DNA from 3 places in the Sporosarcina sp. P37 genome. Region 2 is predicted to be linked to each of the others. Evidence: riboswitches for the same ligand, from Rfam matches in the RefSeq annotation. Region 2 holds a riboswitch; each other region holds the start of a gene.
The links. A riboswitch is a leader RNA that binds a small molecule or an ion and turns the genes downstream of it on or off. The one in region 2 is predicted to bind S-adenosylmethionine.

Region 1 (10,146 bases), 480 kb from region 2:
ATACGAGTGATCCTGATGAAGTGGTAGAGACAATAAAGCATATCCATCAAGGATTTGGTGCGATTTTGTTGGAAGACATCGGCTCCCCGCATTGTTTCGAGATTGAACAGCGCTTAAAAAAAGAACTGCCGATTCCTGTTATGCATGATGATCAGCACGGCACTGCGGTTGTCGCACTTGCGGCGGCACTCACGGCTTGTAAACATGTCGGTGTAGATTTGGAAAACTCCTCAGTCGGTCAGATTGGTTTAGGCGCAGCAGGTCTGGCAATCAGCCGGATGCTTATGGCGTACGGCGTCGCAGAAATGAAAGGCTCCGATCCAAACCCGCGAGCGGCGGACATGCTGGCCGAGTGCGGCGGAACTGTGGTTGACTCAATGGAGGAAATCATGGCAACTTGTGATTTAGTCATCGCGACAACAGGAGTTGCCAATCTGATTAAACCGGAGATGGTGCGCAAAGGACAGATCATTTTAGCTTTGTCGAATCCAAATGCTGAAATTGCGCCGGATGCGGCACTCGAAGCAGGTGCAGCCTATGCAGCAGACGGCCGTCTGGTCAATAACATCCTTGGTTTCCCGGGAATTTTCCGCGGCGCATTAAATGCGAACGCAAAAGAGATCACATACCCGATGCTGATTGCAGCAGCTGAGGCAATTGTGGAAAGTACAAAGCGCGATGATCTCGTGCCGCATCCGCTCGATCCCAACGTGCATATTAATGTGGCGCTGGCAGTGGAAAAAGTCGTGTATGAAGAACGTGGCATGTAATAATACGGAACCTATTAACGTAACAGTTAATAGGTTTTTTAATGCAGAATAATATGTACAAAACAAGCCATGCTACGTTAAAAAAGAAAGTAGGATGATTATGAACGAAGAAAAATACACGATGTATATATCGCTGAACCATAAACAAGTACTTCTTGATCCGCATTCTTCTACGTGGGAATATAAAGTAGAAGTTACGAAAGAAGCATACCCGATTTTCGAAAAGTTATTTGAACAGATTGACCGGCTCGAATTCAGGAACTTTCTGCGCTCGCATTTGCCCTATGTGCCGTATCACTACGACAGGGACAATGATGATATCGATCTTCGCATGAAAAAGGTCTTTGCATTAATCCATGAATATACAGACAATGAATCAAAACGCTTTATAGAGCAGTTACCACTCTTTCGTTGATTCACGACGTCCTTTTCCGCTACACTGAAGAAAAGGACGTGACGTAAATTGCTGAAATTTGAAGATTTGCAAGGGGCTGGCGTTGAATTGACTTTCGGCCCGAATCAACATCATATTGAATCGCGGCACGTGCTGGTCGTCATTAAGCACGACGGCCGCTGGCTGCTGACAAAACATCGCGTACGGGGAATCGAATTCCCGGGCGGAAAAGCTGAGCCTGGAGAGACAATCGAACAAGCGGCTATTCGGGAGACATTGGAAGAAACGGGAGTAACTATTAAAAACGTCCATTCCTTTGCCGAATACGTCGTTTTTACTGATCCTCCATTCTGTAAGGCAGTATTCTCCGGCGATATTACACATGTGGAAAATGAATTTACATTGCTGGAGACGGAAGGGGCCGTCTGGATGACAGACGCCGAACTCGATGCCTGCACAAATCTCAGCTTCCATATGAAAGACCGCGGCATGGCGGAGCTTAGGAAGTGGGTGGAAGCACATGGTCGAACAGACTGACGGCCAGATCATTCGCCGTAAAGAATATCCTTCACCGAATCCCCACGTAACATTAGAGGAAGTTACGTATTACTCAGATGGTTTGCTGGTAAAAGGGATGCTGGCATCACCTAAGGCAGAAGGTTTGTATGACGGGCTGCTGTATTTACGTGGCGGTATTCAGCATGTGGGAATGGTGCGCCCGGCGCGGATTGCACAATTCGCTTCTCATGGGCTTGTGGTATTTGCACCTTATTATCGGGGGAACCGCGGCGGGGAAGGGAAAGATGAGTTTGCAGGAGAGGACCGTAATGATGCGATTACGGGAGTAGAGGTACTTAAGCAGCAACAGGCTGTCAATTCGGACAGAATCCATTTGTTTTCCTTTTCGAGAGGCGGCATCATGGCGTTATGGACGGCTATTTTGCGAGAAGATTTGACGTCCATGGTGACGTGGGCAGGCGTCTCAGACGTCGTGTTTACGTATAAGGAGCGTAAAGATATGCGCCGCATGATGAAGCGCGTGATCGGCGGCACACCGAATAATCATCCCGACGCATATAGAGAACGTACGGCATTGTTCCGGGTGCAGGATATTGATATTCCAATATTGATTATTCATGGAACATTGGATACGAATGTGTCGTTTGAGCAGGCGGTAATGCTGGAAGATGCGTTGCGTGAGGCAGATAAGGAATATGAAACGTGGTATTTGGAGGGCTTTACTCATTATATCCCTCCAGAGATGAACCGGCAGCTGGTGAAGGATGCAGTGAATTGGATGCGGCAGCAGGGTTTTTAAGTGTGCATGGGAGCAGGCAGGGGCCGATTGGTTGTTGAAGTTGGCGAGTTCAATGCTGTTCTGGCTTTGGTGTCTGGGTCGTCGCTCGATCGGTTGTTGGGCATTGAAGGTAGCGAGTGTCCGCTTTTAGGACCCGCGCAGGCACGTGGGGGATTGCCTTACGTCATGAGCCAGCTGGCGAAGAGCGCGCCAGTTGTCTCATGACTTCGGCCGACCCCGCAGTTGTGCCTGCGCTGCTGAGCAGGAGCAATCTAGGTTACTTTTTTAAAAGGGAAGCAGGCCAGTGAGTTCAAGGCTGTTCTGGCTCTGGTGTTGGGATCGTTGCTCGACTAGTTGTGGGGTGTTGAAGTTAGTGAGTGTCCACTCTTAGGACCCGCGCCGGCACGTGGGGGATTGCCTTACGTCATGAGCCAGCTGGCGAAGAGCGTGCCAGTTGTCTCATGACTTCGGCCGACCCCGCAGTTGTGCCTGCGCTGCTGAGTGGATGCAATCCAAGTACTCTTTTAAAAGAGATGAAGTTCAGTGACTACTAGACGACTGGCGTATGCTTTGGCAAATGAAGTGTCATGATCTGCTTCCCCCTAACTAAACGCGGAAGCCATCCGCCAGCGCCGCAGTGAGTTCAATGCCGTTCTGTCTCTGGTTTTGTGGTCGTTGCTCGATCGGTTGTCAGGGATTGAAGTCAGCGAGTGTCTGCTCTTAGGACCCGCGCAGGCACGTGGGGGATTGCCTTTCGTCATGAGCCAGCTGGCGAAGAGCGCGCCAGTTGTCTCATGACTTCGGCCGACCCCGCAGTTGTGCCTGCGCTGCTGAGTGGGAGCAATCCAAGTACCCTTTTAAAGAGTAGAAGTTCAGTGACTGGCAGACGACTAGCGTATGCTTTGGCAAATGACGTGTCATGATCTGCTTTCCACTTATTAAACGGAGGCGCCTTACAAGCGGTCGGCGTAGCGATGAGACAGCCAGGCGCACTTCCTGTCTGGCTCATTGCGGAAGCCATCCGCCAGCGCCGCAGTGAGTTCAATGCCGTTCTGGCTCTAGTTTTGTGGTCGTTGCTCGATCGGTTGTCAGGGATTGAAGTCAGCGAGTGTCTGCTCTTAGGACCCGCGCAGGCACGTGGGGGATTGCCTTTCGTCATGAGCCAGCTGGCGAAGAGCGCGCCAGTTGTCTCATGACTTCGGCCGACCCCGCAGTTGTGCCTGCGCTGCTTAGAGGGGGCAATCCAGGTTGCTTTTTTAATGAAGATGAAGACCAGTGACTGGCAGACGACTAGCGTATGCTTTGGCAAATGACGTGTCATGTTCTGCTTCCCCCTAACTGAACGGAGGCGCCTTACAAGCGGTCGGCGAAGTGATGAGACAGCCAGGCGTTCTTCCTGTCTGGCTCATTGCGTAGCCATCCGCCAGCGCCGCAGTGGGTCCAAGGACGTTATGCTTCTCTTATAACAATGACGGCAACTGGTGTATTCCATTTTCGATGCAAAAAGCAGAAAAACATCTGCACAGCACTTGCTCGTCACATTTCAAAAATCAGTAGCCAAAGTGATTTCCGCTCACTAAACGAAGGCGCCTTACAAGCGGTAGGCGTAGCGATGAGACTGACAGGCGTACTTCCTGTCTGGCTCATTGATGAAGCCATCCGCCAGCGCCGCAGTGAGTTCAATGCCGTTCTGGTTCTAGTGTTAGGGTCGTTGCTCGACTCATTGTCGGGTGATGTAGTTAGCAACAGTCCACTCTTAGGACCCGCGCAGGCACGTGGGGGATTGCCTTACGTCATGAGCCAGCTGGCAAAGAACACGCCAGTTGTCTCATGACTTCGGCCGACCCCGCAGTTGTGCCTGCGCTGCTGAGTGGATGCAATCCAAGTACTCTTTTAAAAGAGATGAAGTTCAGTGACTACTAGACGACTAGCGTATGCTTTGGCAAATGACGTGTCATGTTCTGCTTCCCCCTAACTGAACGGAGGCGCCTTACAAGCGGTCGGCGAAGTGATGAGACAGTCAGGCGTTCTTCCTGTCTGGCTCATTGCGTAGCCATCCGCCAGCGCCGCAGTGGGTCCAAGGACGTTATGCTTCTCTTATAACAATGACGGCAACTGGTGTATTCCATTTTCGATGCAAAAAGCAGAAAACCATCTGCACAGCACTTGCTCGTCACATTTCAAAAATCAGTAGCCAAAGTGATTTCCGCTCACTAAACGAAGGCGCCTTACAAGCGGTAGGCGTAGCGATGAGACTGACAGGCGTACTTCCTGTCTGGCTCATTGCGGAAGCCATCCGCCAGCGCCGCAGTGAGTTCAATGCCGTTTTGCTTCTCTTATCACAAAGACGTCAGATTATGTAATCCATTCATGATGCAAAGGAGCAGAACGCAGGCTGCACAGCCATTCGCCCCCAGCACTGCAGTGAGTTCATAGCCGTTATCCATGCCAAAAAGAGGCTATCGCATGAAGGTCTGATGACTTCATGGATAGCCTCTTTTATTATGGTATTAGTTTCTTACTGGCGGTCCGCCTTTGATTGCGATATCTTCTGACACGTGGTCGAACTTCTTGAAGTTCTCACGGAACGCATCGGCTAAGCGATTTGCTTCTTTATCGTATTCATTCGGATCTTCCCATGCATAACGAGGGTGCAGTACATTGTTTGGCACGCCTTCGATTTCCACAGGCATATTTAATCCGAAGATTTCGTTCTTTTTCGTTTCTACATTATCCAATTTACCGGCGATAGCAGCGCGCACCATTGTGCGTGTGTAGCCTAAGTTCATGCGTGAACCTACACCGTAAATTCCGCCTGTCCAGCCTGTGTTGACCAGGAATACTTTCGCGCCGTGCTCTTCGATTTTCTTCCCAAGCATCTCTGCATATGTCGCAGCAGGAAGCGGCAGGAACGGTGAACCGAAGCAAGTAGAGAATGTTGGTTCAGGTGTAGTAATTCCACGCTCAGTTCCAGCAAGCTTGGAAGTGAAGCCGCTCAGGAAGTGGTACATAGCCTGTTCCTTAGTAAGAATCGAGATTGGAGGCAATACGCCGGAAGCATCAGCAGTCAAGAAGATGATGTTTTTCGGGTGACCTGCAACAGATGGTGTAACAATATTATCGATATATTCGATAGGGTATGCAGCACGTGTGTTTTCAGTCAGCGCGTTATCATCATAGTCAGGAATGCGGGTATCTTCATCCAGCACTACGTTTTCCAATACGGAACCAAAACGGATGGCGCCAAAGATTTCTGGTTCTTTTTCTTCTGAGAGGTTGATGCATTTCGCATAGCAGCCGCCTTCAATATTAAATACGCCGTTGTCGGACCAGCCGTGCTCGTCGTCTCCGATCAGCTTGCGGTTAGCGTCTGCTGAAAGTGTAGTTTTACCTGTTCCGGAAAGACCGAAGAACAATGTTACATCACCTTCATCGCCAACGTTGGCTGAACAGTGCATAGAAAGAATTCCTTGTTCAGGAAGCAAGAAGTTCATAACAGAGAAAATGGACTTTTTCATTTCTCCCGCATATTCAGTACCGCCGATTAAGACAATTCGCTTCTCAAGAGATACAATGATAAATGTCTCGGAATTTGTTCCATCCACTTTGGGATCTGCTTTAAAAGAAGGAGCAGCCAAAATAGTGAATTGTGCTTCGTGTGATTTCAATTCCTCGGCAGTCGGACGGATGAACAGCTGGTGAACGAACAAGTTCTGCCAAGCCAGTTCATTGATGACTTGAATCGACAGCTGGGAGTCTTTATCTGCACCCGCAAATCCTTTAAATACGAAAAGTTCTTCTTTTTTCCCTAAATGTTCAATCACTTTCGTGTATAATGAATCAAAGACTTCTTCAGAAATCGGACGGTTAACGTTGCCCCAGTCTACTTTATCCTTAGACACTGCATCTTCTACGATGAATTTGTCCTTAGGAGAGCGTCCTGTATATTTACCAGTACGCGCAGCGACTGCACCGTCTGCTGAAAGCTGTGCTTCATTTCTTGCTGCTGCTTTTTCTGTCAACTCTGCCACAGACGCTTGGATCGTCACGTTGCTTCCACTTAGAAGACTTTTTAAACTATCATCAATTTTTGCAGATATCATGTTTACATACCGTCCTTTGCGTAGTCGTTTAATTTTTATTTAGATGAGAATATCCTAATTCGTAAATAGTATAACACATTAAGAATAATAATCTATACTAATTGAAAACTCAAGTGATTCAGGGGAAAAAGTTTGACAAAATGCAAACTTTTTAATACGATGTGACATGAACGGATACTCTTATCCCGAGTTGGTGGAGGGTACAGGCCCTGTGAAACCCGGCAACCTGCAAAAGACGTATGTCTCGCGCGAAGGTGCCAAACCTGAAGCAAGGTTTAATTCCTTGGACGATAAGAGTGAAAGGTGCAGCGCGTGAAATTTTGCCTTTTACTCATGGATTGAATATGAGTGAAGGGCTTTTTATATTTTCCGGCCCTGAATCCTTATGGTATATGCTTGACGTCTAGGCGTGGAACTTTACCAGGGACTTATGAGAGTACCGTATCAAGTTGCTTAATAGGGGGAAACATACATGACAAATCGTCGACTGTTTACATCAGAATCAGTGACAGAAGGCCATCCTGACAAGATGTGCGACCAAATTTCAGATGCAATTCTGGATGCAATTTTGCTGGAAGATCCAAATGCACGTGTAGCGTGTGAAACGAGCATCACTACAGGTCTCGTATTAGTAATGGGGGAAATCACTACATCAACGTATGTAGATATCCCGAAAGTCGTTCGTGATACAGTGAAGGAAATCGGCTATGTGCGTGCGAAATACGGCTTTGATTATGAAACTTCAGCTGTGCTGACATCCATTGATGAACAATCACCTGAAATTGCAGCAAGTGTCAATGTGGCGCTGGAAGCACGCGAAGGCTCGATGTCAGATGAAGAGCTCGATGCAATCGGAGCGGGTGACCAGGGGCTGATGTTCGGTTATGCTTGTAATGAAACGCCGGAATTAATGCCTTTACCAATCAGTCTTTCACATAAATTAGCACGCCGATTGGCTGAAGCGCGTAAAGAGGAACTGATTCCTTATTTGCGTCCTGACGGTAAAACACAGGTGACAGTGGAGTATGATAAAGATAATAATCCTGTACGCATCGACACCATTGTTATTTCGACTCAGCATCACCCGGAAGCGACGCTCGATCAAATCGAGAAGGATATAAAAAGAGTAGTCATCGATGCAGTAGTGCCTAAAAACTTGCTCGATGAACAGACGAAATACTTCATCAACCCGACAGGAAGCTTCGTAGTCGGCGGCCCTCAAGGTGATTCCGGTCTGACTGGACGTAAGATTATCGTGGATACGTACGGCGGTTATGCCCGTCACGGCGGCGGTGCATTCTCTGGTAAAGACGCGACAAAAGTTGACCGTTCTGCTTCTTATGCAGCCCGTTATGTTGCAAAGAATATCGTAGCAGCAGGCTTGGCAGAGCACTGTGAAGTTCAGCTGGCTTATGCAATTGGTGTGGCAAGCCCGGTTTCCATTTCCATCAATACGTTTGATACAGGTAAACTGTCTGAAACACAATTGGTCGAGTTCGTCCGTGAGCTGTTCGACCTCCGTCCTGCAGGCATTATCAAAATGCTGGATCTTCGTCGTCCGATCTATAAGCAGACAGCAGCATATGGCCACTTTGGCCGCACTGATATCGAATTGCCATGGGAGCAGACTGATAAAGTAGATGCACTGAAAGAACTGGCTGGTCAAGTCAGCGTAGAACAATAATATCGATTCATGCAGAAAGGGGAGTCAATTTCCTCTTTCTGCATTTTTTTATTTGTCTTCAGCTGCAATGCGCAATGTAATCGTTTCGTACATTGCATGAGCATAAGCAGATTGGAAACCTTGATCCGCTATATCTTTTTTTAGAACAGTTTTTTGTTTCACTTTCACGTCAAAGGTTTCACGGAACGGAAATTCTTCAATCCGAATTGTATGTGGATCAGTATAGCGGATGCCGATCTTTTCCTTCGGCAGTGAAGGGAAAATAAATGGCGATGGAATACCCTGCTGAAAGAACGGATGTTCATTCATTTTATCGGCGCCCGGATCATTCAGGCAGCAGTATAAAGAAAAATTATCGCCAAGCTGCAGCAATGCAAAATGTTTTTCAAATAAAACGGCATCAAATCCTTCTATCTTTTCGGACAATCGCTCCCTGCGCAGGCGTTCATCGTGTATAAACTCTCTGGCTTCTTTTTCTCCACTGCCTTCGATGAACTGTTCGTAATGAACACTGCATAACATAGCTGCATATGCATCAATTTTTTCCACCCTGTCAATACCGCTGCGGTAAAGCAGAATTTTCGGCAGGAGGGGGAAATCCGTAAAGCCGAACGGAACATCCTTTGCATCATTCCAAAAAGGCTGTTCATCAAATGAATGCCAGCCGATGTCATGGTTCGTAATCGCAGTCAGCACAGAATTTTTCCATTTATCATCCGGAAACATATCTTCTCGAAAGTTTTGCATCAAATACCCCGCCAGCTGTCCGTGATGATGCTGTGCAACCAGACTGAATGACTTATCATGTTCTCTTACTATCATGAACCTTCATCCTTTCTTATCTGTATAAAAGGTTTCTTCTTCCTCGACTTCTTTCCATTTAATTTCTTTCATCTTTTCCACTTCTTTTTGATATTCTTCTTCTGCTTCTGTAGTACCGGGAATAATTGGATCTTCATTATAATCTATTCGCTTCCCGTAGCGCAGAAGTTCATAAATAATCATGCCGTTATTCGGTTTGCCATTGACGGTCTTCATGGGAATGGCATCAAACAGCACAAAATAGAAAACGTAAAATATAAAACGGTTCCAGAACGTTTTGGAGTCTTCAAAAAAGTCATTTGCCAACAGGGCGTTAATCACTAATGCCACCGCGGCGTTAATCAGAATCGGACCGGCATAAATACTAATGTATGCGAATTTGCTTTTAGCTTTTATGGAATCAAAAGAGAACCAGCTGTACACGTGATAATATCTGCGTATATCGATAAATTTGAATTTAAAAAACCTGGGGCCTGATCCAATGGTAAGTCTGGGGTTCTTTGCGCCTAACAGACCGCTGATAATGAAATAACCTGTTTCGCGAATGAACGTAACGACAGGCAGAATGATAAAACAAGAAATGATTAAGCCGATGAGATCTTTTAATCCGAACATATACTGTCCGCTCCTTATAGGTTTTTCAGGCCGTGCATAAATTATGGTCTGTAATAGTAAACTACCCCCTTTTCATAAAACAAATCGCTGCGCAAGTCTGCCGAAGCTAATTGTACAACTGTGCACATGTTTAATTACGTGAAGAGCGGGAACGTATAAAACACGAAGCAATAAAGAAATTCTATGAGGAGGAATACACTATGGCTAAAATTGCAGTAGAAAATCCTTTTGATGATGTAAAACAGGCTTTGGAAGAAAAAGGCCATGAAGTGAAAATGTTTGAAAGTGATGAAAATCTGACCGGCTATGATATAGGCGTGGTGCGGGCATTAAGTGATGTCAACATCGACCAGTTTGACTTCCCGGTAGTAAGTATTGAAGGAAACTCCGTGCAGGATATTGTAGAAGACGTTGAAAAAAGACTGCACCGCTAATTACTGAATAAATAATGCGGAACGCTG
Region 2 (10,146 bases):
ACAGCTTGTCAGATCCTGATGCCAGGATGAAATCATTCGGCTGGGTCAATCAAAAGTTTGTATCAGACGTTGAATCTTATGAACTCAGTGCGGCAATAGATAATGTTTCTCCATTAGTTTGGCGGTCAGGTGTAAAGCATGATTGTTCCAAAATTATGGAACTTACCGTGACGGAAGAGGGTAAATTACTAAACGGCTTTAAAGAGTATGCAGACATAGAGGAAACGGATGTCTATAACTTGTTAAAAAGTTCTGATTTAAAAAAGGAGACTATTCCTAATAAAACCAGAAAAAAAGTCATAATTACTCAGCGGAAAATTGGCCAGGATACGTTATATATCAAAGACGAATCCCCGAACTTGTGGAAGTACTTGCAAGACAATAGGGGGTATCTGGATAAAAGAAAATCCTCCATTTATAAAGGAAAGCCGGATTTTTCTATTTTCGGGATAGGAGACTATTCGTTCGCTCCTTATAAAGTGGCAATTGCAGGTATGTATAAAAAATCAAATTTTTCATTAGTAATGCCAATCAATAATAAACCGGTGATGCTGGATGATACGTGTTACTTTCTAAGCTTTACTAAATATCTTGATGCGGTATTCACATTGCTGATAGTAAACAGTCCTATCGTTCAGGCATTCCTGCAGTCACTCGTATTCATTGATACGCAAAGGCCTTATACAAAAGATACGCTAATGAGAATTGATCTGATTGAGGTTTCCAGCCAATTAACTCTGGATGACCTTCTGGATTACGCAAAGGGATTTGATATCCATATCCCCTTTGGAGTTTCCGAAGAAGATTATGCAGATTATAAGCAAAGGCTAGCTGAAAATCCCGACACATTTTTCACAGGGGAAGCAGATTCAGCAAATATTCAAGAGGGATAAACCTTCATATAGTCAATCCCGCACTGCACATAGACAAAAAACACCTTCCATACGAAATGGAAGGTGTTTTTATGTCTTTATGTAAGCCGTCTTTGCCGTAGTTTAGTCATAGAAAGTTTTAAACCACCACTCCTCAAAGTGGGTGTTTGCGGAAAACGTTCCTGTATGTCCGGGCTGCTCTAAAGGAACCCGGCATGCCATTTCCGTTTCGTAATAAACTCCCTTTTACAGCTTAAAGGTTAAAACTTAATGTCGTACGAGCAATACAGCCTGTAGATGTATCATACACCCGGCTATGTAAAAATGCAAATGTAAAATTCTGCTGCATCTTGAATCTTTGCCTGCTTGCCAAACGTAGAGTAATGAAACGAGAAGGAGTGATCATGTATGGAAACGCATGTGAACAACCCGGAAACACAAGAATTGATCACGAGGCAGACGCAAGAAATTACCGCTCTGAATCAGGAAGTGGAAGAACTGCGCAAAGAAGTGAAACAACTGCGTGATGACATTGAACTTATTGATGTGTTCCAAAAGAAACCTGTAATCGGAGCAGATGTAATAGGAGTCGTAGGATTTTATATTATTGCTGCGTTAGTTATTATTGGAATATTTTTTTAATGAAGCGACGCCGATATGATACTATAAAAGTAATAGGATTATAGGCGGAGGTGGTCGTGTTGAAAAGGGCAGTTACGGTCCAGGCGAACACGGTAGATGAGGCGATTTTACAAGCATTGGAGATATTAAAATTACATCGTGAACAAGTGCATGTAGAAATCCTGACGAATCCGGGCAGACGGCTGCATCAAAATTGGTAAAGCCTATGGAGGCACGGAAATTCAAGTGGGCAACCGCAAACATGTCTTCTCGAAAGATGCAGTAAATATTAACGCTCACTTAAACGCTGAAGGAGAGCTCGACCTTGGATGATGTTTAGACCACTTATAGTTGTGGAATAGTATTTGCAGAACATCATATAAGGAGTGAGTAGCATTATGGCTAAAATTGCAGCAGTACTTGGAGACATGTTTGAGGATTCGGAATACCTGAAACCGGCCGCCGCATATAAGGAAGCTGGTCACGAAGTAGAAGTGATCGGTGCGGAAAAAGGGTCAGAAGTGACCGGTTTGAAGGAAAATACAAAGGTGAAAATCGATAAAACAATCGATGATGCCAAATCATCTGATTACGACGCATTGTTTATTCCAGGAGGATTTTCTCCGGATATTTTGCGCGCAGATAATCGCTTTGTGAAATTCGCCAAAGAATTCATGGATGCAGACAAACCTGTATTTGCTATTTGTCACGGTCCGCAGTTACTGATCACAGCAAAAGCGCTGGAAGGCCGCGATGCAACAGGTTATAAATCTATTCGCGTGGATATGGAATACGCTGGCGTGAAATATGCAGACAAAGAAGTCGTGGTGTGTCAGAACCAGCTTGTAACAAGCCGTCAGCCGGATGACATCCCCGCTTTTAACCGTGAATCATTGAAATTGCTGGAAAAATAATAATAGTTCAGCCGTCCGGGTATTTACAGCCCGGGCGGTTTTTCTATGTGCATTTTCCGCTCATAAAATTAACCGCGGGACCATACATTGGGGTATATTTTAAAATTCGTTGAAAAAGATTCTCAATTGCACTTGAAAATTGTTCTCAATGGGAGTATGCTAAAAGCAACGAATAACACGGAGAGACGATCGAGTCTTATAATTGAAAGGTCGGGATCTACTATGTATAAGATTGTTGCGTTGGCGGTACTGGCGGGAATTGGCTTAGGTGCGGCAGCAGGATTTTCATTTGGAAGCAAAGAACTGACAGGCATGGCGGCCGGACTCGCGGCGCTGGTGTTTATCGCAGCACCGGCGGCAGTAGTCTATGCAAGCGAAAAGAAAAAATGGCAGCAGGCGCATTAATCCATCACACGAAAACAACAGTCCGCACAGTCGATTCCATTCTGACTGTGCGGACTGTTTTATTTTACTTATTGTATCTTCACGCCTTCTGCAGCTTCCTTTGCAGCATAAAGGGCCTGTTTGACGTCAGCGATCAGGTCTTCCGCCTCTTCCACGCCGACAGAGAAACGCAGCAGACGGTCGTCTACGCCGCGGCGATTCCGTTCTTCAACCGGTATATCCATATGCGTTTGCGTAGTCGGATAGGTAATGAAGCTTTCCACTCCGCCCAAACTTTCAGCAAATGAAATTAACTTCATATTCTCCAGGAACGGACCGACCCACTCGCTGTTCTGTACACGGAACGACAGCATGCCGCCGACGCCTGCATACAGTACATCTGAAATGAGAGGTTCTTGTTCCAAATAGGAGACCATCGCTTTAGCATTGGCATCATGTTGTTTCATGCGCAAATGCAAAGTTTTCAGGCCGCGTACTACCAGCCAAGAATCAAATGGAGACAGTGTCGCTCCGATGGCGTTATGGCTAGTAAACAGTCGTTCACATAATTCTTCGCCTTTTGCCACGACAAGCCCCGCAAGCACATCATTGTGACCGCCGATATATTTAGTCGCGCTATGGATGACAATGTCTGCTCCTTCTTCAATCGGACGCTGGAAATAAGGGGTCAGAAATGTATTGTCAACGATGAGCAGCAGTCCGTGCTTTTTGGCGAGCTCTGCATAAGTGCTGATTGTAATATTTTGCATTAATGGATTCGTAGGCGTCTCCAGGAAAATAGCTCTTGTGCGTTCCGTGATAGCCTGCTCCACTTCTGAAACATTTTCAAATGACAGATAGTTTGTCGTGATGTTATACGTATTTTTGTATTGAGTAAACAGACGGTACGTACCGCCGTACAAGTCTTCAGGCGCAAGCAGTTCGTCCCCGGTTTTGAAAAGAGATAAGATGAGCTGAATGGCTGCCATACCGGAACTGCACGCGAATCCCTGATCTCCGGACTCCAAATCTGCGATTCCATCTTCAAGTACAGAACGTGTGGGATTTTTTGTTCTCGTGTAATCATACCCCGTAGATTTGCCGAGCCCGTCGTGATGGTAGGCTGTCGACATATAGATTGGCGGATTAACCGCCCCTGTTTTTTCGTCACTGTGATTGCCTAGTTGTACTAATCTCGTTTCTAATCCGCTGTTTGTCATGAATATCCATCCCTTCAGAAAAAAATAAAAGAGGACCTCTTCTTTTCGAATAGGCCCCCGAACATACAAGTGTATAGATTATTCTCATCTTCAAGGTGGACTCACCCTTGGAATTAGCACCGTGCCTGAGCTGGTTGCTGAGACTTCGCCGGGCCTATCCCTCCGTCTCTCTCGATAAGAATATTCACAATATAAGCAAAAGTGTTGACGAATTCATTCTATCATGTGTAAATAACGGATGCAAGTTTCCATTCAATCATCAATTGATGTCTTTTTATTTCAGTAAAATTATTGCTATACTGATAGACAATATGTATCGGTGAAGGAGGATTTTCATAATGGCTTGGGCGTATGTTGCATTAGCCGCTGTTGTAGAGATTTTCTGGGTTGTCGGTCTCCGATACTCGGAAACGGTCTGGCAATGGGCGGGAACGGGCGCAGCGATTATTTTCAGTTTTTACTTCATTATAAAAGCATGTGAAAAACTGCCTTCAGGAACTGTCTATGCAGTCTTTACAGGATCAGGAGCCGCAGCCATTCTGCTCGTTGATATATTTGTCTTCCATGCAGGGTTCACCTGGATTACGCTGTCTTTCATTGGATTAATTGTCATTGGGGTTGTCGGTATTAAAATGACGACAGATGAACATGGAGAGCAGAAGGGGGACGGCTGACAATGGCATGGGTTTATTTAATTATTGCCAGTCTTGGCGAAATTTTCGGTGTAATGAGCATCAATTATTACTTACAGAACCGCTCCGTAAAACGCCTGTTACTGATCGTCGGAATCTTTGGTTTTGGGTTTGTTTTTCTGTCATTGGCTATGCGGGAAATTCAGATGAGTACTGCTTACGCGGTATGGACAGGCTTAGGCGCAGCAGGTGCGGTGTTAATGGGGATATTGATTTTTAAGGAGCCGGCAAGTGGTAAGAGACTGTTCTTCTTATCACTCATTATTTTAGGTGCAGTAGGATTAAAATTATTCGGCTGAATGAAAGGCGGTGCTGATGATGATTTACTGGAACAGTTTTGATATAGAGCATGGCCTTGTTGCGCTTGCTGCAACTGAAAAGGGTGTCTGCTACATCGGTCTTGGAGAAGGCAGTGAAGAACGTATGAAAAACTGGCTGTCGAGGCAGTTTGGTGAAGCGGCAGTTATGCAGGATGCAGACAGATTATCGGATGCTGCAGCAGAAATCAGCAAGTACTTGTCCGGTGAAATCCGCCAATTTGTTTCACCGTTCGATAGCATCGGCACGTCATTTCAGCTTGCTGTTTGGGAAGTGCTGCGGGACATTCCCTATGGCGAAACTGCTGCCTATTCAGATATCGCAGAATCAATCGGACGTCCGGCTGCTGTCCGGGCCGTTGCATCGGCAATTGGAAAAAACCCTTTGTTGCTGATAGTTCCGTGTCACCGGGTCATTGGAAAAAACGGAAGTCTGTCCGGCTATCGTGATGGGCTCCAATGGAAAGAACGCTTACTTTGTCTGGAGAAGGAATTTGCAGGACTTTGTTGAACCGGCTGATACCGCAGTGCGTGCATCAGAGACCTCGTGCGGTTTCTGCGGACAGTGCGCGATGTCCGGGATAAATATATAAATTAAAAAAGAGCCATGGCGGGTTCTTTTTTATTTGTATCTGCCTGTCTGTCACAAATTTTTAGATGTTGTAACCTATCATTCAAATTATCGATTATAATGAATACTGGAGACAGGAGTGAATGACTTGCAATATAAGCAGATTAAGCCTAAAAAGATATATGAAGAAGTAGCAGATGCATTGGTTCATCTGATCCGGTCCGGAAAATTAAAGCCTGGAGATAAATTAGATTCTGTCCAGCAGCTGGCACAAAATTTCAATGTAGGAAGATCGGCTGTCCGGGAGGCCTTGACATCCTTACGGGCGATGGGCTTAATTGAAATGCGTCAGGGGGAAGGGACGTATGTATTGGAATTTTCATCAGACGGCCTGAAGTTCCCTCTTCATAGCGCGATGCTCATGAGCGAAGAAGATGTTTTTCATTTGCTTGGCGTCCGAAAAATATTAGAAGCAGGGGCTGCACACGCGGCGGCTGTTAATAGAACAGATGAGGATCTAGTAAAGATGGAAGAAGCTCTAGTTGAAATGAAACAACACGCAGGCGATATCGTCCTGGGTGAAAAAGCAGATTTAGATTTTCATTTTGCAGTTGCCCGTGCAAGCGGCAATCCGATCTTGGTCAGTCTGATGAATCACGTATCAGATTTAATGAGTGAATCCATGAGAGAAACGCGAAGAATTTGTCTGTATTCGAAGACTGCGGCCGCAGACCGTCTGCATGAAGAGCACGAAGCAATACTTACAGCCATCAAAAATCAATCGCCTGATGCTGCGGCACTGAATATGCAGGCACATTTACAAAATGTAGAATCAGTTTTATCCGAGTATATGCGCACGTTACATCCATAATCCGTTTCACCCGTTCTATATGCGGGTGATTTTTTTATCAGAAAATATAGTAAACGTCTGTTCATATGAAAAGATCTATAGTATGCTAGAAAATAATTAAGTCATCTGATGACCTGTTGACTAGAAAAATTCCCAAAATGAGGTGAATGAAAATGAAAGTAAGTTTATTTATTACTTGTCTGGTGGATATGTTTTATGCAGAGACCGGCAAAGACATGGCGGAAGTATTGGAGAAACAAGGTTGTGAACTGTCATTTCCTAAAGGCCAAGTCTGCTGCGGACAGCCGGCCTATAACAGCGGATATGTAGAAAGCTCAAAATCCGCTATGAAGAATATGATCAAGGCATTTGAAGGAGCTGACTATGTAGTGACCCCCTCCGGGTCCTGTGCCGCGATGTTTAAATTATATCCGGACGTATTTAAGGATGATCCGAAGTGGCTGCCGAGAGCGCAAGAGCTGGCAGACAAAACGTATGAGTTCACGCAATTTCTTGTCAATGTTCTGAAGACAGAAAATGTAGGAGCGAAACTGACAGGAAAAGCAACGTATCATCCATCCTGCCATATGACCCGATTACTTGGCGCAAAGGAAGAGCCGGGGAAATTGCTGGCGCAAGTGGAGGGACTCGAGATGATCCCGTTGCCGAACGCACATAATTGCTGCGGCTTTGGCGGAACATTCTCCGTTAAAATGGGCGACATTTCTGAACAGATGGTAGATGAGAAGGTGAACAGCGCCATCATGACGGAAGCAGATTATGTAATTGGTGCAGACTGCGGCTGCCTGATGAATATCGGAGGACGCGCTGAGCGTTCGGGTAAGCCGATCCGGGTCATGCATATCGCGCAAGTGCTGAACAGTCACGAATAAATCAGAAATGAGGTGATGCGAGATGGCTATGAAATTCAGCAAGAAAAACTTTACGGATCGTACTAAAGATAATATTTCTGACGAATTTATGCGGCAGGCAGTAGCAGGCGCACAAGAACGATTGCACGGCAGAAGGCTCGATGCAGCGGAAGAGCTGGGGAATTGGGAAGAATGGCGTTCGCATGGAGAAGAAATCCGTCAGCATGTGCTTGAAAACCTGGACTATTATTTGCATCAGCTGAGTGAAAATGTGGCAGCACGCGGCGGTCATGTGTTTTTCGCCAAGACTGCCGAAGAAGCAAGCGCGTACGTCAGGGAGGTCATCGAGAAAAAAGGCGGGAAGAAAGTTGTGAAGTCGAAATCGATGGTCACGGAAGAAATTAATTTGAATACGGTTCTCGAAGAAGCGGGCTGCGAAGTAATTGAGACTGATTTGGGAGAGTATATTTTGCAAATAGATGATCATGATCCGCCTTCTCATATCGTAGCACCGGCGCTTCATAAAAACAGAGAACAGATTCGGGAAGTGTTTGAAGAAAAATTGGGGTACCGCCGCACATCCAAGCCCGAGGAACTGGCGCTGCATGCCCGGGAAAAGCTTCGTCAAGAATTTTTGGATGCGGATATTGGTATTACGGGCTGTAATTTTGCGATAGCGGAAACGGGTTCAATCAGTCTGGTGACCAATGAAGGAAATGCGAGACTTGTATCTGCATTACCGAAAACGCAAATCACCGTGATGGGCATGGAAAGAGTGGTCCCTTCCTTTGAGGAGTTTGAAGTGCTTGTCAGTTTATTGACCCGAAGTGCAGTCGGACAGAAGCTGACAAGCTATGTGACTGCTTTGACAGGTCCGCGTGATGAAGGGGATGCGGACGGTCCGGAAGAATTCCATCTGGTCATCGTTGACAATGGCCGGTCCGAAATTCTCGGCACAGAGTTCCAGTCAGTTCTGCAATGTATCCGCTGTGCGGCCTGTGTCAATGTCTGTCCGGTGTACCGTCATATCGGCGGCCACTCGTACGGTTCGATTTATTCAGGTCCAATCGGCGCGGTACTGTCACCGCTGCTCGGCGGATATGATGACTTCAAAGAGCTGCCGTTTGCTTCCACATTATGCGGAGCCTGCACAGATGCCTGTCCTGTGAAAATTCCTCTTCATGAACTGCTTCATACACATCGCAGAATCATCGTTGAAGAAGAAGGGCGTTCGCCTATTTCCGAACGGCTTGCGATGAAAGCATTTGGAATTGGTGCGTCTTCCAATCCGCTGTATTCCATGGGAGCGAAGATGGCGGCTGCTGCAATGAAGCCGCTGACGAAAAATGACCGGATTTCAACAGGTCCCGGTCCATTGAAAGAATGGACAGATTTGCGGGAATTCCCGGCAGTCGGCAACACCCGTTTCCGGGACTGGTTCTATGATCAGAAAGGGGGCGAATGACTATGGCCGGAACCATTCAAAACCGCGAAAGTTTCCTCTCATCAATCGCTGCGCAGTTAGGCCGTGAACCGAAAATGAATGCAGACAAGCCTGTGTGGAAATATCAGCCGCAACGCAAAGTACTGCAGGATGCTTCGGCCGATGGATTGCTGGAAGTGCTGCGTGCACAGTGCGAACAAATTCATACCGATTTAATTGAGACAAAGAAAGCTGAGCTGCCCGCCGTGCTGCATGAAGCAGTAAACAGATATGGCGGGGGTCCGTTGTCGCTTTGGAAAGATGACCGATTTGCAGAATATGGATTAGATGAGCTGCTGGATACCATATGGCCTTCAGAACAAATTACCGTCAATAGTTGGGATGTTTCTCTTGGGGATAAAAATATTGAGCTTGCCGAGCAGGCCAATATCGGCATTACGTTCAGCGACATGACCCTTGCGGAATCAGGTACAGTCGTCCTGTTCAGCAGTGCGGATAAAGGACGTTCGGTCAGCCTGCTGCCTGCACATTACATCGCGCTGGTTCCGAAAAGTACGCTGGTTCCAAGAATTACTCAGGCATCGGATATGATCCGGCAGAAACTGGATGAAGGCGGGCAAGTTCCATCTTGCATCAACTTTATTACGGGTCCAAGCAACTCTGCAGATATCGAGATGAATCTGGTCATCGGTGTACACGGCCCTGTAAAAGCAATGTACATCGTAATAGATGATTGTTAGAATTCCGCAGTCTAAGTTCCGCAGAAAACGGGAACAGTTATTGAAATTCACTGAATAAAACGGAAGACCTATCCCGCAGAGATGGGCCTTCCGTTTATATTTTTTACTGCCGCGGACCAATTTCTTCCTGCAGCTGATCGACGTACTGCTTCGCTTCAAGCAAGGAAAAACCGAACACTTCCCGCGCCCGCTTTACTGCTTTCACAGTTTCCCCCTGTATAATCAGCAAACGAATAGAATCATCATCAACGGCAGGTCCCGGCAGACCCTCTGTCAGCTGCTCGAGCATAGACTGCTGACGCGCCAGCCGTCTCTCAATGCCGTGTAATTTCTGTAAAATGTAAAAACTGAAAAACACGATAAACACTATGGCGTAAATGAGCATATTCATCCCCCCGTAATAATTCTACGATTAAATTACATAAAAGTTTCAGAAAACATTTCATGCGCAGGTGGTTACTTTGCTGAGAAACAGGGAAAATAGTGTATAATGACACTATTATTGCAACGGAAGAAGGAGACGACTATGACTTCATCATATCAAGACGACAGCTTGGCGTTACACACAGATTTATACCAAATTAATATGGCCGAATCATACTGGGCAGACGGAATTCATGAACGGAAAGCCGTGTTTGAAGTGTATTTC
Region 3 (10,146 bases), 800 kb from region 2:
CCGGATGAATAAAATTCTATTTGGGCTTTTGGTTGTCATTACGACGGCATTGATGGGGTCCTCATTTGCAGTAGGTAAAATTGGGCTGGAATATTCTTCACCGCTGCTATTGGTAGCACTGCGGTTTTCCATTGCGGGCGCGATTATGGCGGTGATTGTAAAGATAATGAAAAAGCCGCATCCAAAAACGATCGGGGAGTGGAAGTGGCTCGTGCTGATAGGGTCACTGCAGACCGCTGCGGTCATGGGCTGTATCTTTATCGCGCTCCGTACGATTACGTCTGGTGAAACATCTATTCTGACATTCACCAACCCGCTGCTTGTAGTAGTCATCGGAACACTTGTATTGAAGATCCGTTATCGTCTGCAACAGTGGGTTGGTGTCATTTGCGGTCTGTTTGGTGTGTTCATCACAATGGGCGGGCACTTGGACTTGAAAATCGGTACAGTATTAGGGTTTCTTTCTGCAGTAGCCTGGGCTTGTGCAACACTTCTCGTCAAAGTGCATGGCCACCGTTTCGATACGTGGGTAATGACAGCGTATCAAATGCTGTTTGGCGGATTGATTTTATTCGCCGCGAGTTATGTACTGGAAGAACCGTTTTTTGAAGTGAATGCGCTGTCACTGGCAATTCTCGGGTGGCTGGCGATTGCTGCATCAATTGTACAATTTTCTATTTGGTTTTATTTATTGCAGACAGGAAATCCGGAACGGACGAGTGCATTTTTGTTTTTGGCACCGTTTTTCGGCACATTATCCGGCTGGGTGTTATTGAACGAGAGATTGTCGATGAGTTTAATCTTTGGCGGTATGCTTATCAGTTTGGGTATTTTCCTTGTAAACTGGCGCAGCAAGAAAGAGTTAAGCCGTTTGTCTAGTTGACTTGCCACAGACGGCGGCAGCCATCAAGTTCAATGAAGGAAGATTGTTTTATACTTTCTGGCATGCTCATGAAAGAGTATAACTAGCACGCAAAAAAATAGCCCTGCATATAGCTGCAGGGCATAAAAACATAGATTATTGTACCGTGTAATTTTTGTGTGCAACGACAGTCATATTGGAAGCTGCTCCAATTTGCTCTGCGTCTGCTTCGGAAATTTTCACAATGACAGAGTTTTCAAGAATTTTGAAGATAGTTCCGGAAACTTCATGTTCATTACGGTTGAAAGATATGACTTCGTCTACATATCGTGAGGCCACAAAATCAGAAACTGGACGATCTTTACGTGGGAATGCCAATCGAATCATCTCCTTCGGTAGTAAGAATCTCGTCTGTCACAATATGACATTGAAATCAGACGGAAAGTGTGTACAATAGCTTACTCTATCTATTATAACACATTTCGCAAAATATTTCAGAATACTAGAAGTTTGTCAAATGAGCAAGTGTTTTGTCGAATGAATTTCGATAGATTGATTCCCGTACAGTTATGGAGGGAACGTTCGATAGGGCAGTAAACACATGAAAACTTTTCTATTGACATTATACCTTAGGGGGTATATTATTAAGTTAACACAAAGGAGAGTGAGCGATATGGAATACGATGACAAAGTAAAAAACCGGTTAAAACGTCTTGAGGGGCAAATTAAAGGTGTCTTGCGTATGATGGAAGAGGGAAAAGACTGTAAAGAAGTCATTACCCAATTGTCTGCCAGTCGTTCTGCTATCGACCGCACAATTGGTGTAATTGTGAGTTCCAACTTGATTGCATGCATGGAAAATCTGGACGAGGCCGATGACCGCACACATGAGGCCATAATTAACGAAGCGGTGGATCTTTTGGTAAAGAGTCGATAAGCAACAAATCTTGACTCTTTTTTTTATATAATATAATATACCCCCATAGGTATATAAAATAGCTATAGAAGGGAACGAGAATATGTCTGAACAAAAGAAGACAACGATTGTGTTATTCAGCGGAGATTATGATAAAGCAATGGCTGCATACATTATCGCGAACGGCGCGGCAGCTTATGACCATGAAGTAACGATTTTCCATACATTTTGGGGCTTGAATGCATTGCGCAAAGATGAACCGATTAAAAGCAACAAGAGTTTTATTGAGAAGGCATTTGGAAAAATGATGCCGCGCGGCGCAGACAAAATGGGGCTTTCCAATATGAATTTCGCAGGTATGGGTCCTAAAATGATCAAACAGGTCATGAAAAAGCATAATGCAATGACGCTGCCGCAGTTAATTGAAATGGCGATCGAACAGGATGTAAAACTGATTGCCTGTACGATGACGATGGATTTGCTTGGACTTGGACAAGACGAACTGCTTACAGAAGTGGAATACGGCGGTGTGGCGGCTTACTTAGGTGAAGCGCAGGATGGTCAAGTCAATTTATTCATTTAATTTTTTTAATAAAATAAATACCCCGCGGGGTACCGGAGGGATACGATGATTAAAACAGACAAAGTATTGGATGCAAAGGGACTTGCCTGTCCGATGCCAATTGTGAAGACGAGAAAGGTCATGAAGGATTTGGAAGGCGGCCAAGTGCTCGAAGTCCAGTCAACGGATTCAGGAACAGCCGCAGACTTACAGGCATGGGCAGAAAGCACGGGACACCAGTATGTTGGGAACGTGCAGGAAGCAGGCGTATGGCGCCACTTTTTGCGAAAAGCAGGACAGGAAGATCAGCTGCAAACTGAGTACCCAGTTACGGTGGGAAATGATCAGCTGCTGGAACATTTGAAGAATCCCGACGCCGTACTGATTGACGTTCGGGAGGAAGCTGAATATGCTTTCTCTCACATACCCGGGGCCCTATCGATACCGCTTGGCGAGCTGGAAGAGAGAATGACCTATCTAAGTAAAGACAGTAAGTTGTTTATCGTCTGCAGAACGGGTAACCGCAGTGATATGGCTTGCCGAAAATTAGCCGCTGCCGGATACGAATGTGTCACGAATGTGATTCCCGGCATGTCTGAATGGAAAGGTGAAACAGAAAATACAACGGGGGGTATGGATAAATGAGAACCATTCAATCGAGTGAAGTTGCGAATAAAGTGATTGCGAAGGAGCCGCTATTCATTCTGGATGTCCGGAATACAGATGCATTCGAGGATTGGAAGATTGAAGGAGAACAAGTGCGCCACTTGAACGTGCCCTATTTTGAATTACTGGACGGTATCGAAGAGATTGCGGACCAGCTGCCAAAAGATGAAGAGATTTTAGTTGTCTGTGCAAAAGAAGGTTCGTCCGTCATGGTAGCAGAAATTCTTCAGGAAGAAGGATACAACGCGGGGTATTTGGAAGGCGGGATGAAAGCTTGGAGCGAGTACTTAGAGCCGGTGAAGATTGCTGATTTGAAATCAGGCGGCGAGCTCTATCAATTTGTCCGTCTCGGTAAAGGGTGTCTGTCTTACATGGTCATTTCCGGCGGAGAAGCAGCCATTATTGATGCAACACGCATGACAGACGTTTTCATAGACTTTGCCGAACAAAAAGGCGTTAAAATAACCCATGTACTGGATACACATCTGCACGCGGATCATATTTCCGGCGGCCGTCATATAGCACAAGCTGCGGGCGCTGTGTATTGGCTGCCGCCAAAAGACGCAGAAGAAGTGACATTTGAATATGCTGCATTAGAAGGCGGCACATCGATTCAGATCGGCGAAACGAACATCGATATCCAAGCGCTTTATTCTCCCGGACACACAATCGGTTCGACTTCATTCATTGTAGATGACAGCTATTTGATGACGGGAGATATCCTGTTCATCGATTCTATAGGCCGTCCTGATTTGGCTGGATTGGCAGACGACTGGGTGGGAGATCTGCGCGAATCTTTGTATAGCCGCTATCAAAAGTTGTCAGAAGATCTGACGGTGCTGCCCGCTCACTTCATGATTATCGAAGAGTTGAATGAGGACGGCAGTGTTGCTGAGAAGCTCGGTGTATTATATGAGCGTAACCACGGGTTGAATATTGAAGACGAAGAGCAGTTCAGAGAACTCGTGACAGGCGACTTGCCTCCGCAGCCAAATGCTTATCAGGAAATCCGCCAGACGAATATGGGTAAGATTCAGCCGGATGAAGAGACGCAGCGTGAAATGGAAATCGGTCCGAACCGCTGTGCAGTACGATAATCCGCTGATTAGTATAACGATGATACTTTCTTCTGAGACAGACTGCACTATAAAAACACAAATAAAAGGAGAAGATAGATATGAATTCAACAAAATTTTTAGACGCTAAAGGCCTGGCATGCCCAATGCCAATCGTACGTGCGAGGAAAGCAATGAAAGATCTGCAGACGGGAGATATCCTGGAAATTCATACAACTGACAAAGGTTCGGTGGCCGATCTGACAGCGTGGGCTGCGGCAGGCAATCACGAAATAAAGGATCAGCAGCAAGAGTCTGATATCTTTAAGTTCTGGATTCAAAAAGGGTAAACTTAAAACAGAGGGAATGATTACCTCCCTCTTTCATAAGGGAGAAGGGAGGACATCATGACTATTTCATTTATTATCACCATCTTCCTCATCGGATTCGTCGGCTCGTTTCTTTCAGGCATGATGGGAATCGGCGGCGCAATAGTCAAGTACCCCATGCTGCTGTTTATCCCGGCGCTGTTGGGATTCACCGCATTTACACCGCACGAGGTATCGGGGATCACTGCAGTGGAAGTATTCTTCGCTTCGCTTTCGGGCGTCTGGGCATACCGGAAAAGCAATCTGATTTTGAAACCGCTCGTTCTGTATATGGGAATCAGCGTCCTGGCCGGCAGTGCGCTCGGAGGATTAGGTTCCAGTCTGTTATCGGAAGCTGCCGTGAATATCGTCTACGGTGTTCTCGCGGTAATGGCGGCAATCATGATGTTTGTTCCGAAAAAGGGGCTTGATGATATACCGATTGAAGATATTATATTTAATCGTTTGGTCGCTTCCGGTGCGGCGTTCATTGTTGGTCTCGCGGCAGGAATTGTCGGGGCTGGCGGGGCTTTCATTATGGTGCCGGTCATGCTGGTGATCTTAAAGATCCCGACGCGCGTCACAATTGCCACGTCACTGGCCATTACGCTGCTGTCATCAGTCGGGTCTGCCAGCGGGAAGCTGTTCACGGGGCAGGTGCCGTATGGTCCCGCGCTAGTGATGATCGCCGCCAGTGTCATCGCTGCTCCAATCGGTGTGAAAGCGAGCCGCAAAGTTAACACGAAAGTACTGCAAAGCATCCTCGCAGTGTTGATTGTTATTTCTGCTGTGAAGATTTGGTGGGATATCTTTTAGTAGGGCTTATAATGAAAGTGCGAGCGCCGGAGCATGGGACAACACCCCTGCTCCGGTGCTTTTCTTTTTGTGCGTAATAACTGGATTACAGCAGTTGCCGTCATTGTTATAAGAGAAGCAAGACGTCATTGAAGTCACTGCGGCGCTGGCGGATGGCTACGCAATGAGCCAGACAGGGAAGGGCATCCTGTCAGTCTCATCACTTCGCCGACCGCTTGTAAGGCGCCTCCGTTTAGTTAGGGGGAATCACTTTGGCTTCTGGTTTTGGAAAGGTGATGGGCAAATGCTGTGCAGGCGGTTTTGGTTTTTGTGCATCATAACTGGGTTACACCAGTTGCCATCTTTGTAGCAGAAGAAGGGGAACGTCATTGAAGTCACTGCGGCGCTTGCGGATGGCTTCCGCAATGAGCCAGACAGGAAGTGCGCCTGTCAGTCTCATCGCTACGCCTACCGCTTGTAAGGCGCCTACGTTTAGTTAGGAGAAAGCGAAAAATGCCACGTCTTTTGCCAAAGCGTACATCAGTCATCTAGTAGTCGCTGAACTTCTTCTCTTTTAAAAGAGTACTTAGTTTGCTTCCACTAAGCAGTGCAGGCACAACTGCGGGGTCGGCCGAAGTCATGAGCCAGTTGGCGCGCTTTTTGCCAGCTGGCTCATGACGAAAGGCAATCCCCCACGTGCCTGCGCGGGTCCTAAGAGCGGACACTTACTAACTTCAATCCACGACAACGAGTCGAGCTACGATCCCAAAACAGAGACAGAACGGCATTGTACCCACTGCGGCGCTTGCGGATGGCTACGCAATGAGCCAGACAGGAAGATCGCCTGGCTGTCTCATCACTTCGCCGACCGCTTGTAAGGCGCCTTCGTTTAGTTAGGGGGAAGCAAAACATGACACGTCATTTGCCAAAGCATACGCTAGTCGTCTAGTAGTCACTGCACTTCTTCTCTTTTAAAAGAGTACTCGGTTTGCCTCCACTCAGCAGCGCAGGCACAACTGCAGGGTCGGCCGAAGTCATGAGACAACTGGCACGCACTATCGCCAGCTGGCTCATGACGAAAGGCAATCCCCCACGTGCCTGCGCGGGTCCTAAGAGCAGACACTTGCTGACTTCAATCCCCGACAACCGATCGAGCTACGACCACAAAACCAGAGACAGAACGGCATTGAACTCACTGCAGCGCTGGCGGATGGCTACGCAATGAGCCAGACAGGAAGATCGCCTGTCTGGCTCATCGCTACGCCTACCGCTTGTAAAGCGCCACCGTTCAGTGAGGGGGAAGCAGAATATGACACGTCTTTTGCCAAAGCATACGCCAGTCGGCAACCAGTCACTGCACTTCTTCTCTTATAAAAAAGTAACCTGGCTTGCTCCCACACAGCAGCGCAGGTACAACTGCGGGGTCGGCCGAAGTCAGGAGACAACTGGCACGCACTTCGCCAGCTGGCTCATGACGTAAGGCAATCCCCCACGTGCCTGCGCGGGTCCTAAGAGCAGACACTTGCTGACTTCAATCCCCGACAACCGATCGAGCTACGACCACAAAACTAGAGACAGAACGGCATTGAACTCACTGCGGCGCTGGCGGATGGCTACGCAATGAGCCAGACAGGAAGACCGCCTGGCTGTCTCATCACTTCGCCTACCGCTTGTAAGGCGCCTTCGTTCAGTTAGGGGAAGCAGAATATGACACTTCATTTGCCAAAGCAAACACCAGTCGGCAACGAGTCAATGCATTTCTTCTCTTTTAAACAACAACCTGGCTTGCTTCCACTCAGCAGCGCAGGCACAACTGCGGGGTCGGCCGAAGTCATGAGACAACTGGCGCGTTCTATCGCCAGCTGGCTCATGACGAAAGGCAATCCCCCACGTGCCTGCGCGGGTCCAAAAAGTGGACACTCACTAACTGCAAACCCCAACAAACAGTCGAGCAACGACCCAAACCAGTGCAAAAACAAACTACCCCCGGCAGAACACTTCCCCAGGAAACAAAGAACAGCATAACTCGCCTTGTCACTGGTCTAAAGAAAATAACGCTACTTTCTAAACATTCCATCAATAGTTCCTTGCAATAGCATCCGAATAGCTTTATACTATTTTTCAAGATGGAAAACGAATAGACGTACTCTTATCAAGAGCGGCGGAGGGATTAGGCCCTATGATGCCCGGCAACCGGCGAAAGCAAAGGTGCTACTTCCTACAAACTCCCAGCAGTTTGGAAGATAAGGAGAAATGAGCGAAAGCATAGCCCTCTTCTTATTACGGAAGAAGGGCTTTTTGTATACCCGGGAGTGCTGCGCGCGCCTTCCAACGCCTGCCGCAGCTGGATGCCCTCTTACGCTTTTCAGTGTCCAGCTTCAGAGGGCAGCTGCTCGGGGCGTTTCGGACTGACTGCAAAGGAGAAGAGCGCTCCTTTGAGTTCAGACCTCCAACGCCTGCCGCAGCTAAACGCCCTCTTACGCTTTTCGGTGTTCCATCAATACATGAAAAAGGGGAATGGTTATGACGAATTTACAGCCGGAAACGATATTATTACATGGAGGACAGAAGCCGGATCCTGACACAGGCTCACGTGCTTTGCCGATTCATCGTACGACCTCTTATGTATTCAAAGACACGGAACATGCACAGAATTTATTTGCTCTGAAAGAGGCGGGCAATATTTATACGCGTATCACTAATCCGACAGTGGCGGTATTTGAAGAGCGTGTGGCACAGCTTGAAGGCGGAACGGCAGCAGTGGCGCTGTCTTCGGGAATGGCGGCGATTGCTTTTTCCATTATGAATATTGCAGGAGCAGGCGATGAAATCGTTGCAGCAAGCAATCTGTACGGAGGTACATACAATTTATTCGTTGTCACATTACCGCGTTATGGTATTACAGTGAAGTTTGTAGATTCATCGGATCCGAAGAATTTTGAAGCAGCCATTACAGATAAAACGAAAGCGTTGTTCGCAGAAACGATCGGTAACCCGAGCCTGCAGGTCCTCGATGTAGAAGCGGTTGCGAACATCGCGCATGAGCACGGAATTCCATTGCTTGTGGATAATACGTTCCCCTCTCCTTATGGATCCAATCCAATAGAGTACGGGGCGGACGTAGTCATCCACTCGGCAACGAAATGGATTGGCGGACATGGTACAACAATCGGCGGCGTGGCGGTCGATGCAGGGAAATTTGACTGGACGCAAGGGAAGTTCCCAGGCTTCACGGAGCCAGATGAATCCTATCATGGCCTGCGCTACGGAATCGATACTGCGGCAGCTGCATTCGCGACAAAGCTGCGTGTGCAATTGCTGAGAGACTTCGGCCCATGTCTCGCGCCTGACAGTGCATTTAACTTGCTGCAAGGACTGGAGACGCTTCACTTGCGTGTGCCGCGCCACAATGAAAATGCGCAAAAGGTTGCTGCGTTCCTGAAAGATCATCCGGCAGTAGAATGGGTGACATATACAGGGCTTGAAGACCATCCGACAGCAGAACTGGCGAATAAGCACTTGAAGAATGGCTACGGTTCGATCATCATTTTTGGCATCAAAGGCGGCCGCGATGCAGGAAGACAAGTCATCGATAACGTGGAAATCTGGTCTCATGTCGCGAACGTAGGGGATGCAAAATCGTTAATCATTCATCCTGCTTCTACTACCCATCAGCAGCTGTCTGCAGAAGACTTGAAAAATTCCGGAGTCAGCGAAGAATTAATCCGCTTATCTGTCGGATTGGAATCGCCTGACGATATCATTGCAGATTTGAAACAAGCCATTGAAAAGGCAGTAAACTAACATAGAAAAGGAGCACCCTCGCATAAGCGGGGATGCTCCTTTTTTTACGGTCTGTGTATTCGTTTTCGCTCTTCTTTCAACGATTTTAGCAGTGAGGTGACCATCATAATAAGTATGATTGAGAATGGCAAGGCAGCGATAATAATGACGTTTTGCAGTGCATTCAATCCGCCTACGTACAATAAAATGATCGCGATGGAAGATTGAATGACTCCCCAGATAATCTTCAAATTATTTGGCGGCGTCAATGAGCCGTGAGACGACTGCATGCCAAGTACAAACGTGGCGGAGTCTGCTGATGTGATGAAAAACGAAATGATCAGCAAAACCGCAATTACTGAAATGACAAATGACCAGGGCAAACCGCTGAACATTTCAAAAATCGTCAGCTCGGCTGCGCTGGAAGCCAGATCGATAATACCGGCCTTCTGTGTTTCAATCGCCGTCGTTCCAAACGCGGAGAACCAAATTGCGCTCAATACGGTAGGCACAACCAGCACCCCGATCATGAACTCCCGAATGGTCCGGCCTTTTGATACGCGGGCAATGAACATACCGACAAATGGCGCCCAGGCGATCCACCAAGACCAATAGAATAACGTCCAGTCATTCAGCCATGAACGGTTTTCCGGCGTCAATGGCGCAGTACGGAAGCTCATACGGATCAGATGTTCCAAGTAACCTCCAATAGAATCAGTAAACATATTGAATATCAATAGTGTGGGGCCCAGCGCAATGACGAAAATTAACAGTGCCAGCGCCAGAACCATATTCGTATTGGATAAAATTTTGATTCCTTTACCAAGTCCGCTCCATGCGGAAATCAAAAACAGTACTGTTACAATCGCAATAATGACAAACTGTGACCAGAAGCCGATCGGGACACCAAATAAATAGTTCAATCCGGCGTTAATCTGAACAGCTCCAAATCCAAGCGATGTTGCTACACCGAAAACGGTAGCAAAAATTGAAAATATGTCTATCACTGTGCCCAGTTTTCCGTCTACACGATCGCCGAAAATCGGACGGAGTGTAGCAGAAATAAGACCGGGCTGCCCTTTACGGAACTGGAAGTATGCAAGAACCAAAGCCGTCATGCCGTAAATAGCCCACGCATG

Region 1: linked by a shared signal. The riboswitch ahead of metK (methionine adenosyltransferase) and the one ahead of SporoP37_RS06615 (methionine biosynthesis PLP-dependent protein) in region 2 are both predicted to bind S-adenosylmethionine.
Region 3: linked by a shared signal. The riboswitch ahead of SporoP37_RS10655 (O-acetylhomoserine aminocarboxypropyltransferase/cysteine synthase family protein) and the one ahead of SporoP37_RS06615 (methionine biosynthesis PLP-dependent protein) in region 2 are both predicted to bind S-adenosylmethionine.

The regions. Positions count from the first base shown of each region.
Region 1 covers NZ_CP015349.1:784,367-794,512, reverse strand. The annotation lists gene SporoP37_RS04160 (NAD-dependent malic enzyme) at 1-770, shown strand, start outside; gene SporoP37_RS04155 (transposase) at 871-1,185, shown strand; gene SporoP37_RS04150 (NUDIX hydrolase) at 1,234-1,701, shown strand; gene SporoP37_RS04145 (alpha/beta hydrolase family protein) at 1,685-2,482, shown strand; gene SporoP37_RS16850 (hypothetical protein) at 3,436-3,657, shown strand; gene SporoP37_RS04130 (hypothetical protein) at 3,930-4,295, shown strand; gene SporoP37_RS04125 (hypothetical protein) at 4,567-4,824, shown strand; gene pckA (phosphoenolpyruvate carboxykinase (ATP)) at 4,972-6,564, opposite strand; SAM riboswitch class I at 6,742-6,861, shown strand; gene metK (methionine adenosyltransferase) at 7,037-8,248, shown strand; gene SporoP37_RS04110 (DUF3891 family protein) at 8,297-9,070, opposite strand; gene SporoP37_RS04105 (hypothetical protein) at 9,077-9,685, opposite strand; gene SporoP37_RS04100 (YkuS family protein) at 9,886-10,119, shown strand.
Region 2 covers NZ_CP015349.1:1,260,909-1,271,054, reverse strand. The annotation lists gene SporoP37_RS06645 (hypothetical protein) at 1-893, shown strand, start outside; RNA gene ssrS (6S RNA) at 973-1,168, opposite strand; gene SporoP37_RS06635 (hypothetical protein) at 1,281-1,514, shown strand; gene SporoP37_RS06630 (Jag N-terminal domain-containing protein) at 1,571-1,714, shown strand; gene SporoP37_RS06625 (type 1 glutamine amidotransferase domain-containing protein) at 1,892-2,407, shown strand; gene SporoP37_RS06620 (hypothetical protein) at 2,630-2,812, shown strand; gene SporoP37_RS06615 (methionine biosynthesis PLP-dependent protein) at 2,881-4,011, opposite strand; SAM riboswitch class I at 4,093-4,192, opposite strand; gene SporoP37_RS06610 (DMT family transporter) at 4,350-4,685, shown strand; gene SporoP37_RS06605 (DMT family transporter) at 4,688-5,002, shown strand; gene SporoP37_RS17650 (methylated-DNA--[protein]-cysteine S-methyltransferase) at 5,022-5,531, shown strand; gene SporoP37_RS06595 (FadR/GntR family transcriptional regulator) at 5,740-6,462, shown strand; gene SporoP37_RS06590 ((Fe-S)-binding protein) at 6,615-7,334, shown strand; gene SporoP37_RS06585 (LutB/LldF family L-lactate oxidation iron-sulfur protein) at 7,357-8,778, shown strand; gene SporoP37_RS06580 (LutC/YkgG family protein) at 8,781-9,497, shown strand; gene SporoP37_RS06575 (hypothetical protein) at 9,601-9,882, opposite strand; gene SporoP37_RS06570 (nicotinate phosphoribosyltransferase) at 10,024-10,146, shown strand, end outside.
Region 3 covers NZ_CP015349.1:2,056,913-2,067,058, forward strand. The annotation lists gene SporoP37_RS10605 (LysR family transcriptional regulator) at 1-12, shown strand, start outside; gene SporoP37_RS10610 (DMT family transporter) at 5-883, shown strand; gene SporoP37_RS10615 (DUF2187 family protein) at 1,019-1,249, opposite strand; gene SporoP37_RS10620 (metal-sensitive transcriptional regulator) at 1,536-1,799, shown strand; gene SporoP37_RS10625 (DsrE/DsrF/DrsH-like family protein) at 1,882-2,361, shown strand; gene SporoP37_RS10630 (sulfurtransferase TusA family protein) at 2,407-2,985, shown strand; gene SporoP37_RS10635 (MBL fold metallo-hydrolase) at 2,982-4,103, shown strand; gene SporoP37_RS10640 (sulfurtransferase TusA family protein) at 4,184-4,411, shown strand; gene SporoP37_RS10645 (sulfite exporter TauE/SafE family protein) at 4,469-5,245, shown strand; gene SporoP37_RS16950 (hypothetical protein) at 6,534-6,704, shown strand; SAM riboswitch class I at 7,371-7,474, shown strand; gene SporoP37_RS10655 (O-acetylhomoserine aminocarboxypropyltransferase/cysteine synthase family protein) at 7,748-9,028, shown strand; gene SporoP37_RS10660 (glycine betaine uptake BCCT transporter) at 9,073-10,146, opposite strand, start outside.